One region of the Bradyrhizobium sp. 170 genome, then DNA from elsewhere that is predicted to be linked to it. Evidence: predicted binding sites of a transcription regulator. Region 1 holds the regulator's gene; the other holds the start of a gene.
What was found. The regulator PhoB, encoded in region 1, activates phosphate uptake and scavenging genes when phosphate is short. The targets are predictions, from matches to a motif close to TGTCATNNANCTGTCAT.
Positions count from the first base shown of each region.

Region 2: a site for PhoB is predicted at 2,494-2,510, ahead of IVB05_RS31005 (YbhN family protein). Genes of this name have one in related genera too.

Region 1 is NZ_CP064703.1:590,197-594,614, reverse strand. It holds gene IVB05_RS02765 (aspartate aminotransferase family protein) at 1-702, opposite strand, end outside; gene IVB05_RS02760 (GcrA family cell cycle regulator) at 1,220-1,729, shown strand; gene phoB (phosphate regulon transcriptional regulator PhoB) at 1,933-2,637, opposite strand; gene phoU (phosphate signaling complex protein PhoU) at 2,711-3,427, opposite strand; gene pstB (phosphate ABC transporter ATP-binding protein PstB) at 3,439-4,260, opposite strand; gene pstA (phosphate ABC transporter permease PstA) at 4,257-4,418, opposite strand, start outside.
Region 2 is NZ_CP064703.1:6,616,292-6,620,709, forward strand. It holds gene IVB05_RS30995 (EAL domain-containing protein) at 1-1,603, opposite strand, end outside; gene IVB05_RS31000 (ferritin-like domain-containing protein) at 1,779-2,285, opposite strand; gene IVB05_RS31005 (YbhN family protein) at 2,665-3,720, shown strand; gene IVB05_RS31010 (hypothetical protein) at 3,818-4,418, shown strand, end outside.

The DNA of each region.
Region 1 (4,418 bases):
CTTGTAGGCGAACAGATCGCCGGTGCGGCCCATGCCGGTCTGCACCTCGTCGAACGCCAGCAGCAGGCCCTTCTCGTCGCAGAGCTGACGCAGCGCCTTGAAGAATGACTGCGGTGCGGAGCGCACGCCGCCCTCGCCCTGCACCGGCTCGATCAGGATGCCCGCGGTGTGCGGCCCGATCGCTTTCTTCACTGCGTCGAGATCGCCGTGCGGTACCTGGTCGAAGCCCTCCATCGGCGGCCCAAAGCCTTCGAGATATTTGGCGGAGCCGGTCGCGGCGAGCGTGCCCAAAGTGCGGCCATGGAACGCGCCCTCGAAGGTGACGAGCCGATAGCGTTCGGGATGCCCCTTGGAGAATTGATAGCGGCGCACGACCTTGATCACGCCTTCCATCGCCTCGGCGCCGGAATTGCAGAAGAACACGAGGTCGGCAAAGCTCTGCTCGCAGAGCCGCGCGGCGAGCTTCTCGCCGTCCGGGCTCTTGAACAGGTTCGACATGTGCCACAGCTTGGTCGACTGTTCCTGCAGCGCCGCAATCAGATGCGGATGGCAGTGACCCAGCGCGTTCACCGCAACCCCCGAGGTGAAGTCGAGATAGCGATCGCCATTGGTGGCGGTCAGCCAACAGCCCTCGCCGCGCTCGAAGCCGAGATCGACCCTGGCAAAGACGGGAAGCAGATGCGACGTGGCGCTATTGGTCATGGCGATCACAAAAGGTTTGCACTGAAGGTTTGAGACCCGCTTTCAAGACCTGCCGCGGAGCACACGCGTGCATTGGCGCGAACGCGGCAACGGCCGGTCTTGCGAAAACGAAACGTGCCGCCTCTTAAGGGCGGCACGTGAGAGGTATTCTATGTGGGCGGGGGGCGCTGTCAACACGCCACGAAGCCGCCTTTCCTGCACTGCAAGATAAGAAAATCCGTAAGATTGCGGTGTGGTGGAAAACACGCAGTGCAATGCCTAGATATCGGAACATGTGGACGCGCGGGCCCGGACTCTTGCGCCCGAGTCACGCCATATTGTAGCGTTTGGGCTGTCGGGTACGACATCTCGTGCGGCAGTTCTGATCCCTAGAGTCCATTTGTGCAGGCGTAGACGTTCGGGCGCGGTTTTCGCGCCCGGCGAGGGCTAAGGGATTCTGACCGCAGGGATTTTTTGAGACGAATGACGTCGCCAGCGCTGCCCTGATTGGCCGGCGCGATGCGAAGGGAAGAATGCGATGACGGTATTGACCTGGTCCGACGATCGCGTCGAGCAGCTGAAGAAGCTCTGGGAAGCCGGATTATCGGCCAGCCAGATCGCCGCGGAACTCGGAAATGTGACGCGAAACGCCGTGATCGGCAAAGTGCACCGGCTGGGCCTGTCCGGCCGCGCCAAGAGCCCCTCCTCGGCCGCCCCGCGGCAGCGCAAGGCGCGCCCGGCCCAGCAGATGATGCGGGTGTCGCGCCCGGTCTCGCGCGGCAACACCGCGCTCGCGCACGCCTTCGAGGTCGAGATGGAGCCGGATCCGATCGCCTTCGACAACGTGGTGCCGATGAGCCAGCGGCTGTCGCTGCTCGAACTGAACGAGGCCACCTGCCACTGGCCGGTCGGCGATCCCTCGAGCCCGGAATTCTTCTTCTGCGGCGGCAAGGCGCTTTCGGGCCTGCCCTATTGCGCGCATCACTCGCGCGTGGCGTATCAACCGGCCGCCGACCGGCGGAGGCAGGCGCCGAAGCCGACGCGGTAAGGGCGATCGTAAGTTACGCGGGAAATATCCGCCGTCGTCCCTGCGAACGCAGGGACCCATAACCGCAGGCGTTCGTGGTTATGTCACGCTGGAGCACCAGCGTATTACAACAATCGAGATTTGTGGTTATGGGTCCCCGCGCCCCGTGCGCAATTGCGCACTAGGCGGGGACGACGATGGAGTATGGGTGACGCGGTGGAGCGCTACGGCTCCACCTTCGCAAACCGGTCATCCAGCGCGTATCCCGCGCCGCGCACGGTGCGGATCGGGTCCTGCTCGCGGCCGGGATTGAGCAGTTTGCGCAGGCGGCCGATATGCACGTCGACGGTGCGCTCGTCGATATAGATGTCGCGGCCCCAGACGCTGTCGAGCAATTGCTCGCGGCTGAAGACGCGGCCGGGATGCTCCAGGAAAAATTCCAGCAAGCGATACTCGGTCGGGCCAAGATCGATCTGGCGGCCCGAGCGCGCGACGCGGCGCTTCTCGCGATCGAGTTCGATGTCGCCATAGGTGAGCACGGTGGCGAGCCGCTCGGGGCTTGCGCGCCGTAACAACCCCTTCACCCGCGCCAGCAGTTCCGGCACCGAGAACGGTTTTACGATGTAATCGTCGGCGCCGGTCGCAAGGCCTCGCACCCGCTCGCTCTCCTCGCCGCGTGCGGTGAGCATGATGATCGGCAACTGCTTGGTCTCCGGCCGGGCGCGCAGGCGGCGGCAGAGCTCGATGCCGGACAGTCCCGGCAACATCCAGTCGAGCACGACGAGATCGGGCACACGCTCCTTCAGCCGCGTATCCGCATCGTCGCCGCGGGCAACGGTTTCGACGTCATAGCCTTCGGCGTCGAGGTTGTAGCGCAGCAGCGTGGTCAGCGCTTCCTCGTCCTCGACCACCATAATGCGCGCGCTCATTCTGCTTTCGCCTCTTCTGTTTGACGCGTTTTCTTCACGCGAACCGGTCTCCACTTCGCTTGAAAACGCTTTATCAAGTGTTGGGTACGGCGGTAGCAAACGTCGTCATGTCGCCTTTCGGGCGCTTGTCGAGCATCTGCTGTCCCTCGATCATGTAGAACACGGTCTCGGCGATATTGGTGGCGTGGTCGCCGATCCGCTCGATGTTCTTGGCGCAGAACATCAAATGGATGCAGAACGAGATGTTGCGCGGATCTTCCATCATGTAGGTCAGGAGCTCGCGGAACAGCGAGGTGCAGATGGCGTCGACTTCCTCGTCGCCCTTCCACACCGCCATCGCCGCCGGCAGATCGTGCGCCGCATAGGCGTCCAGCACCGACTTGACCTGCGACTGCACGAGATCGGTCATGTGTTCGAGGCCGCGCATCAGCTTCAGCGGCTGGAAATCGTTCTCCAGCGCCGCGACGCGCTTGCCCATGTTCTTGGCGAGGTCGCCGATCCGCTCCAGATCGGTAGCGACCCGCATGGCGCCGACGATCTCGCGCAGATCGATCGCCATCGGCTGGCGCCGCGCGATGGTCAGCACCGCGCGTTCCTCGATCAAATGTTGCAGGCGGTCGATTTCGACGTCTGAATCGACGACGCGCTTGCCGAGGGCGACGTCGCGGCGGACAAGCGCATCGACGGATTCGGTGATCATGCGCTCAGCCAGGCCGCCCATCTCGGCGACGAGACGGGTCAGTTCCTGGAGATCGGTGTCAAATGCCTTGGCGGTGTGTTCGGATGCCATGTTTTATCTCCTCAACCGAACCGGCCGGTGATGTAGTCCTGGGTACGTCGATCGCTCGGCGAGGTGAAAATCTTGTTGGTGTCGTCGAACTCGATCAACTCGCCGAGATACATGAAGGCGGTCTTGTCCGAAACGCGGGCCGCCTGCTGCATGTTATGGGTGACGATGGCGATGGTGTAATCTTCCGCCAGTTCCTGGATCAGTTCCTCGATCTTGGCGGTCGAGATCGGGTCAAGGGCCGAACAGGGTTCGTCGAACAGGATCACCTCGGGCCGCACCGCCACGGTGCGGGCGATGCAGAGCCGCTGCTGCTGGCCGCCGGACAGCGACAGGCCGCTTGCATTGAGCTTGTCCTTGACCTCGTTCCACAGCGCACCGCCACGCAGCGCCTTTTCGACCCGGCCGTCCATCTCCGACTTGGAGATCTTCTCATAGAGGCGGATGCCGAAGGCGATGTTTTCGTAGATCGTCATCGGGAACGGCGTCGGCTTCTGGAACACCATGCCGACGCGGGCGCGCAGCAGGTTCAGATCGAGCTTGGAATCAAGGACGTTGGTCTGGTCGAGCATCAACTGGCCGGTCGCGCGTTGGCCGGGATAGAGGTCGTACATCCGGTTGAAGATCCGCAGCAGCGTGGACTTGCCGCAGCCGGACGGGCCGATGAAGGCGGTGACGCGGTTTGTGCCGAGCGTCAGGTTGATGTTCTTCAGCGCGTGATGCTCGCCATAGTAAAAATTCAGGCCGCGCGCGGTCACCTTGGGCGCGGCCTCGGGCAGCGCCACCTGCGGAACGGGCCCGCTCGCGGTACTCACGGATACGGAGAGATCGGTCATTTGGATGTCCTCTCGGCGCCAAGAATGCGCGCGCCAATATTCAGGGCAAGTACGGTGAGCGTGATCAAGAGCGCCCCGCTCCAGGCGAGCTGCTTCCAGTAGACATAGGGGCTCTGGACGAAGTTGTTGATGGTGACCGGCAGGTTCGCCATCGTCTT
Region 2 (4,418 bases), 3.2 Mb from region 1:
CGAAGAAGCGATAGGTGCCGCGGCCGTCCTCCTTGGCGCGATAGAGCGCGAGATCGGCTTTCTTGAGCAGTTCGTCGGGATTCTTGCCGTCCTCCGGCGCCAGCGAAATGCCGATGCTGACGCCGATGACGAGCTGGTGCCCGGCGATTTCGTACGGCGCGGAAACGCGCTCGACCACATGACTGGCGAGCAAGGCAACGGCGGATGGATCGCAATCGTTGCAGAACTGCACGATCGCGAATTCGTCGCCGCCGAGCCGCGCCACCGTATCGTGCTCGGTGATGCATTCGCCGAGGCGGCGAGCGACTTCCTTCAGGAGCGCGTCGCCGACCGGATGGCCGAGCGAATCATTGATGTCCTTGAAGTGGTCGAGGTCGAGACAGAGCACCGCAAGCTGATCGGCGCGTTTGGCAAGCCGCAAGGCTTTTTCGAGTTGCTCGCGGAACAGTGTCCGGTTCGGCAGATTGGTCAGCGCGTCATGGCGCGCCATGTGCGAGATCTGTTCCTGGGCAGCCTGCCATTCGGTGATGTCCTCGAAGGTAGCGACCCATCCGCCGCCCTTCATGGGCTGATCGACCACGCGGATCGAACGTCCATTGCGGCTCACCGTCCTGGTCACGCTGTTGCCGGCCTTGGCCGCAGCGATCACGCTGGCGACGAACTGATCGGGATCGCCGTCCCATCGATCAAGCGCCTTCTGCTGCCGGAGTACATCGAGCAGCAAACGACCCTGGAGGGCCATACCGGTCCGCCCCATCATTTCGGCATAGCGATCGTTGTACAAGAGGATGCGGCCCTCCGCATCGAACATGGAAAGTCCCTGCGACATGTTGTCGAGCGCGGTGTCGAGCAGGACTTTCTGATTATGGAGTTCGCCTTTCGCGCGGCGGTCAATCATGGCCGCCAGCAGCGATAGACCGAGAATGGCGAAGGCCGCGACCGCCGTCAGGAACGAAAGCGCGGTCGGAGAAATCGACAGCCCGTCGCTACCGAGGGTCGGGTCGGGAATGAGCGTGACGGCGCCCATCGCCGTGAAATGATGCGAAACGATGGCAACCGTCAGCAGCCCGGTGGCGGCCACGGTGTGAACGGGATTGTCACGACGTACGGCGACAAGAAGCGCCATGGCCGCAAACAGGCTGCCAAACACAATCGAGGCCACAACGATGCCGGGCGACCACACAATGAACGCCGGAAGCTCGAGTGCCGCCATGCCGGTATAATGCATCGCTGCAACACCGCCGCCAATGACGGCGCCGCCAAGGGCAACCACCGATTGGCGCGCACTGGACAATGCGATGCAGAGGCCGATGGCGACGATGGTTATTGCGAAGACCAGCGACAACAAGGTGACGGGTATGCTGTACCCGGCGCCTGAGCCGGGATCGTACGCCAGCATCGCGACGAAATGGGTAGCCCAGATTCCGCAGCCGCCGACGGCCGCATCGAGGCCGATCCAGGTCGCGCGCGTTCGGCCGCTCGACGCCCTGGCCCGATGAAACAGGCTGATGGCGACCGCGCTGGCAAGCCAGCAGATGGTGCCGGCAAGCAGGACCAGCCTCCAGTCATGCTCGGTGGTGAGACAAGTCAGGACACGATACATTACAGACCCCCGGGGTCTGTAACAGCAGTCCTATTCGTATATTTGAGGTAACCGCCGCGGTTCAGTTGCGCGGATGGTGAACAAACGCTTTTGGCATGCCAGGCGGCGACCCGGCATGGAAACGCCCGCGCGAGGCGCTCCCCGCGCGGCTTTTTGCCTCATTCGACGGGCGAGATCAGCTTGCGGCCCGCAGGTTGACCCTGCCTTCCGCCAGCGAGGTCAGCTTCTTGTCGGCCGTCTTTTCCTCGTCGAGCGTCTTCTGCAGAATGCTGGCGCAGTCATTGCGTCCAAGCTGCCGCGCCCACGCGATCAGGCTGCCGTAGCGGGTGATCTCATAGTGCTCGGCGGCCTGCGCGGCGTTGATCAGGGCTGCGTCCAGCACGGCTTTGTCAGCGACCTCGCCCGCGACGTCGTCGGCTTCCTCGATGATACCGTCGATCGCCGGGCAATCCACCGCCTTCACCTCGGCGCCGTGCATGCGGAATATCTCCTCGAGGCGCTCTACATGCGTCCTGGTTTCGTCGAGATGGGTCAAAAAGCCCTGCTTGAGCAGCTTGTCGGTCGCTTTTTCGGCCATCTTGGGCAGGGCCTTCACGAGTTGTTTCTCGGCGTAATAGATGTCCTGCAATTGGTGGATGAACAGGTCGTTCATGGTCTTGATGTCTTTGGTGAAGAGTCCCATTGCGGTCGTCCTTCATTTGGGGAACATCAGGCGCAGGCCTTTTCCCGGCCGGATATCCGCTTCATGTTCGATGCTGATGGGAGCTAACCGGCTTGCGAAAAGGATGTTCCTGAAGGCCTCGAAAACGCCGTGATGGAACGGACGGAACGGCAAAAAGAGCACGCGGAACGGACCTCGATGCGACTCAAAATCGTTAACGCGGCGACATATGTAGGGCGTATGACAAAGACGGCGAACGAAGCCAAAAGGCATGCTTGTCAAGGGCTGCACAACGGCCTGGTTTTGGCTTATGGATTTCGCGCACGGTGCCTCTGACCGTCGACTGTCACCCTTCGTGACAGGTCCCATCTTTACGTATTGCCCCCCGCCGGGAGGATGAATGCATCGGCTGCTGACCGCGCTCGGGCGTGGCTTCAAGGAGAAGATCGGCTGGAAACGGCTAGGGATCGCTGCGAGTCTCCTCATCATCATTCTTGCGGTCACCCATTTGGTTCGCACCCTGAAGGGGGTCGACACCGGAATTATCCTGACCGCGCTGACGGAGATCGCCCCGCATCGCATCGCGCTGGCCGCGCTGTGCGTGGTGGGGGCATTTTGCACGCTGACCTTCTATGATTTCTTCGCATTGCGAACCATTGGCAAGACGCACATCCCCTATCGCATCGCCGCGATGTCGAGCTTCACCAGCTACACCATCGGGCACAATATCGGCGCCACCGTCTTTACCGGCGGCGCGATCAGGTTCCGGATCTATTCCGACTACGGCCTGAGCGCGATCGATGTCGCAAAAATCTGCTTCCTCTCGGGCCTCACCTTCTGGCTCGGCAATCTGTTCGTGCTCGGCTGCGGCATGGCCTGGCATCCCGAGGCGGCGTCGTCGATGGACCTGCTGCCGCCGGCGATGAACCGGCTGATCGCGCTCGGCTGCCTTGCCGGCATCGCCGCCTATTTCGTCTGGCTGCTGATGGGCGAGGGTCGCCGCGAGCTCGGTCAGAACGGCTGGAAGGTGGTGTTGCCCTCGGCGCGGCTGACGCTGCTGCAAGTCCTGATCGGCGTCGTCGATCTCGGCTTCTGCGCGCTGGCAATGTATCTGTTGATGCCGACCGAGCCGCATATCGACTTCGTTTCGCTCGCGGTGGTGTTCATCCTGGCGACGCTGCTCGGCTTTGCCAGCCATGCCCCCGGCAGCATCGGGGTATTCGACGCCGCGATGCTGGTGGCGCTGCCGCAGTTTGGCAAGGAAGCGTTGCTGGCGACGCTGGTGGTGTTCCGGATCCTGTACTTCCTGATCCCCTTCGGCATCTCGATTTGGATCATGGGCATACGCGAACTCTGGCTAAGTGTGCTGCAACCCTGGCTGGAACGGCGCCGGCTTGGCGAAGCCTGTACGGCCAAGGCCCGGGTGCGGCCACCGATCAACGGCCGGCAATCCTGAGGCTGGTAACGGCGTCGTTATCTGCGCCGTCTGGTCTTTTGAGGCAGAGCTGCCTCATTCTCTTATTTCTGCCTTACCGCTAACGTCAAACGGCGCCATGGCTGGAATACTCCTACGTTCAATGATGTCGGTCGCGCTGGTTGCCGGCGCGCTGGTTGGAATGTCCACGTCCGCCGTGGAAGCCCAGACCGCCGGCGGCTACGGGCCGCTGCAGATTTCCTGGGAGGTGCGCAACCGCTTCCGCCTGTTCCGCGAGGAGCGGGATTTCCTGCTGCACGCCGAAACCGGGCGCGGCCGCGGCGTGCTGGCCTCGGAGCAGGCGCTGGCGATCCAGAGCGACGGCCGCGGCTGGGCGCGCAACACAGTGAACCGGCTCTGCATCGATCTGGCCGGCCGCGTCAGCGAGCCCTGCACCCGCGACAACGTCAAGGAAAGCTACCTCACCCCGATCGATCATCCGGTCGTGATCCGCCTAACCGGCCCGGTGCCGGTCGGCGCCACCTGCGCCTGGACGGTCGACGATGGCGACGGCCCGCAAACTTCCACCTTCGACTGCGCCGAACCGGTCAATCTCCGGGTCCGCTACGGCCGCACCACGGTGGTGACCGCCGACGTGTCCAGCTCGGATGGCAGTCAGCGCGTTTTCACCGAGATCGCGGTGCGCGACATCTTCATCGCCGGCCTCGGCGACAGCGTCG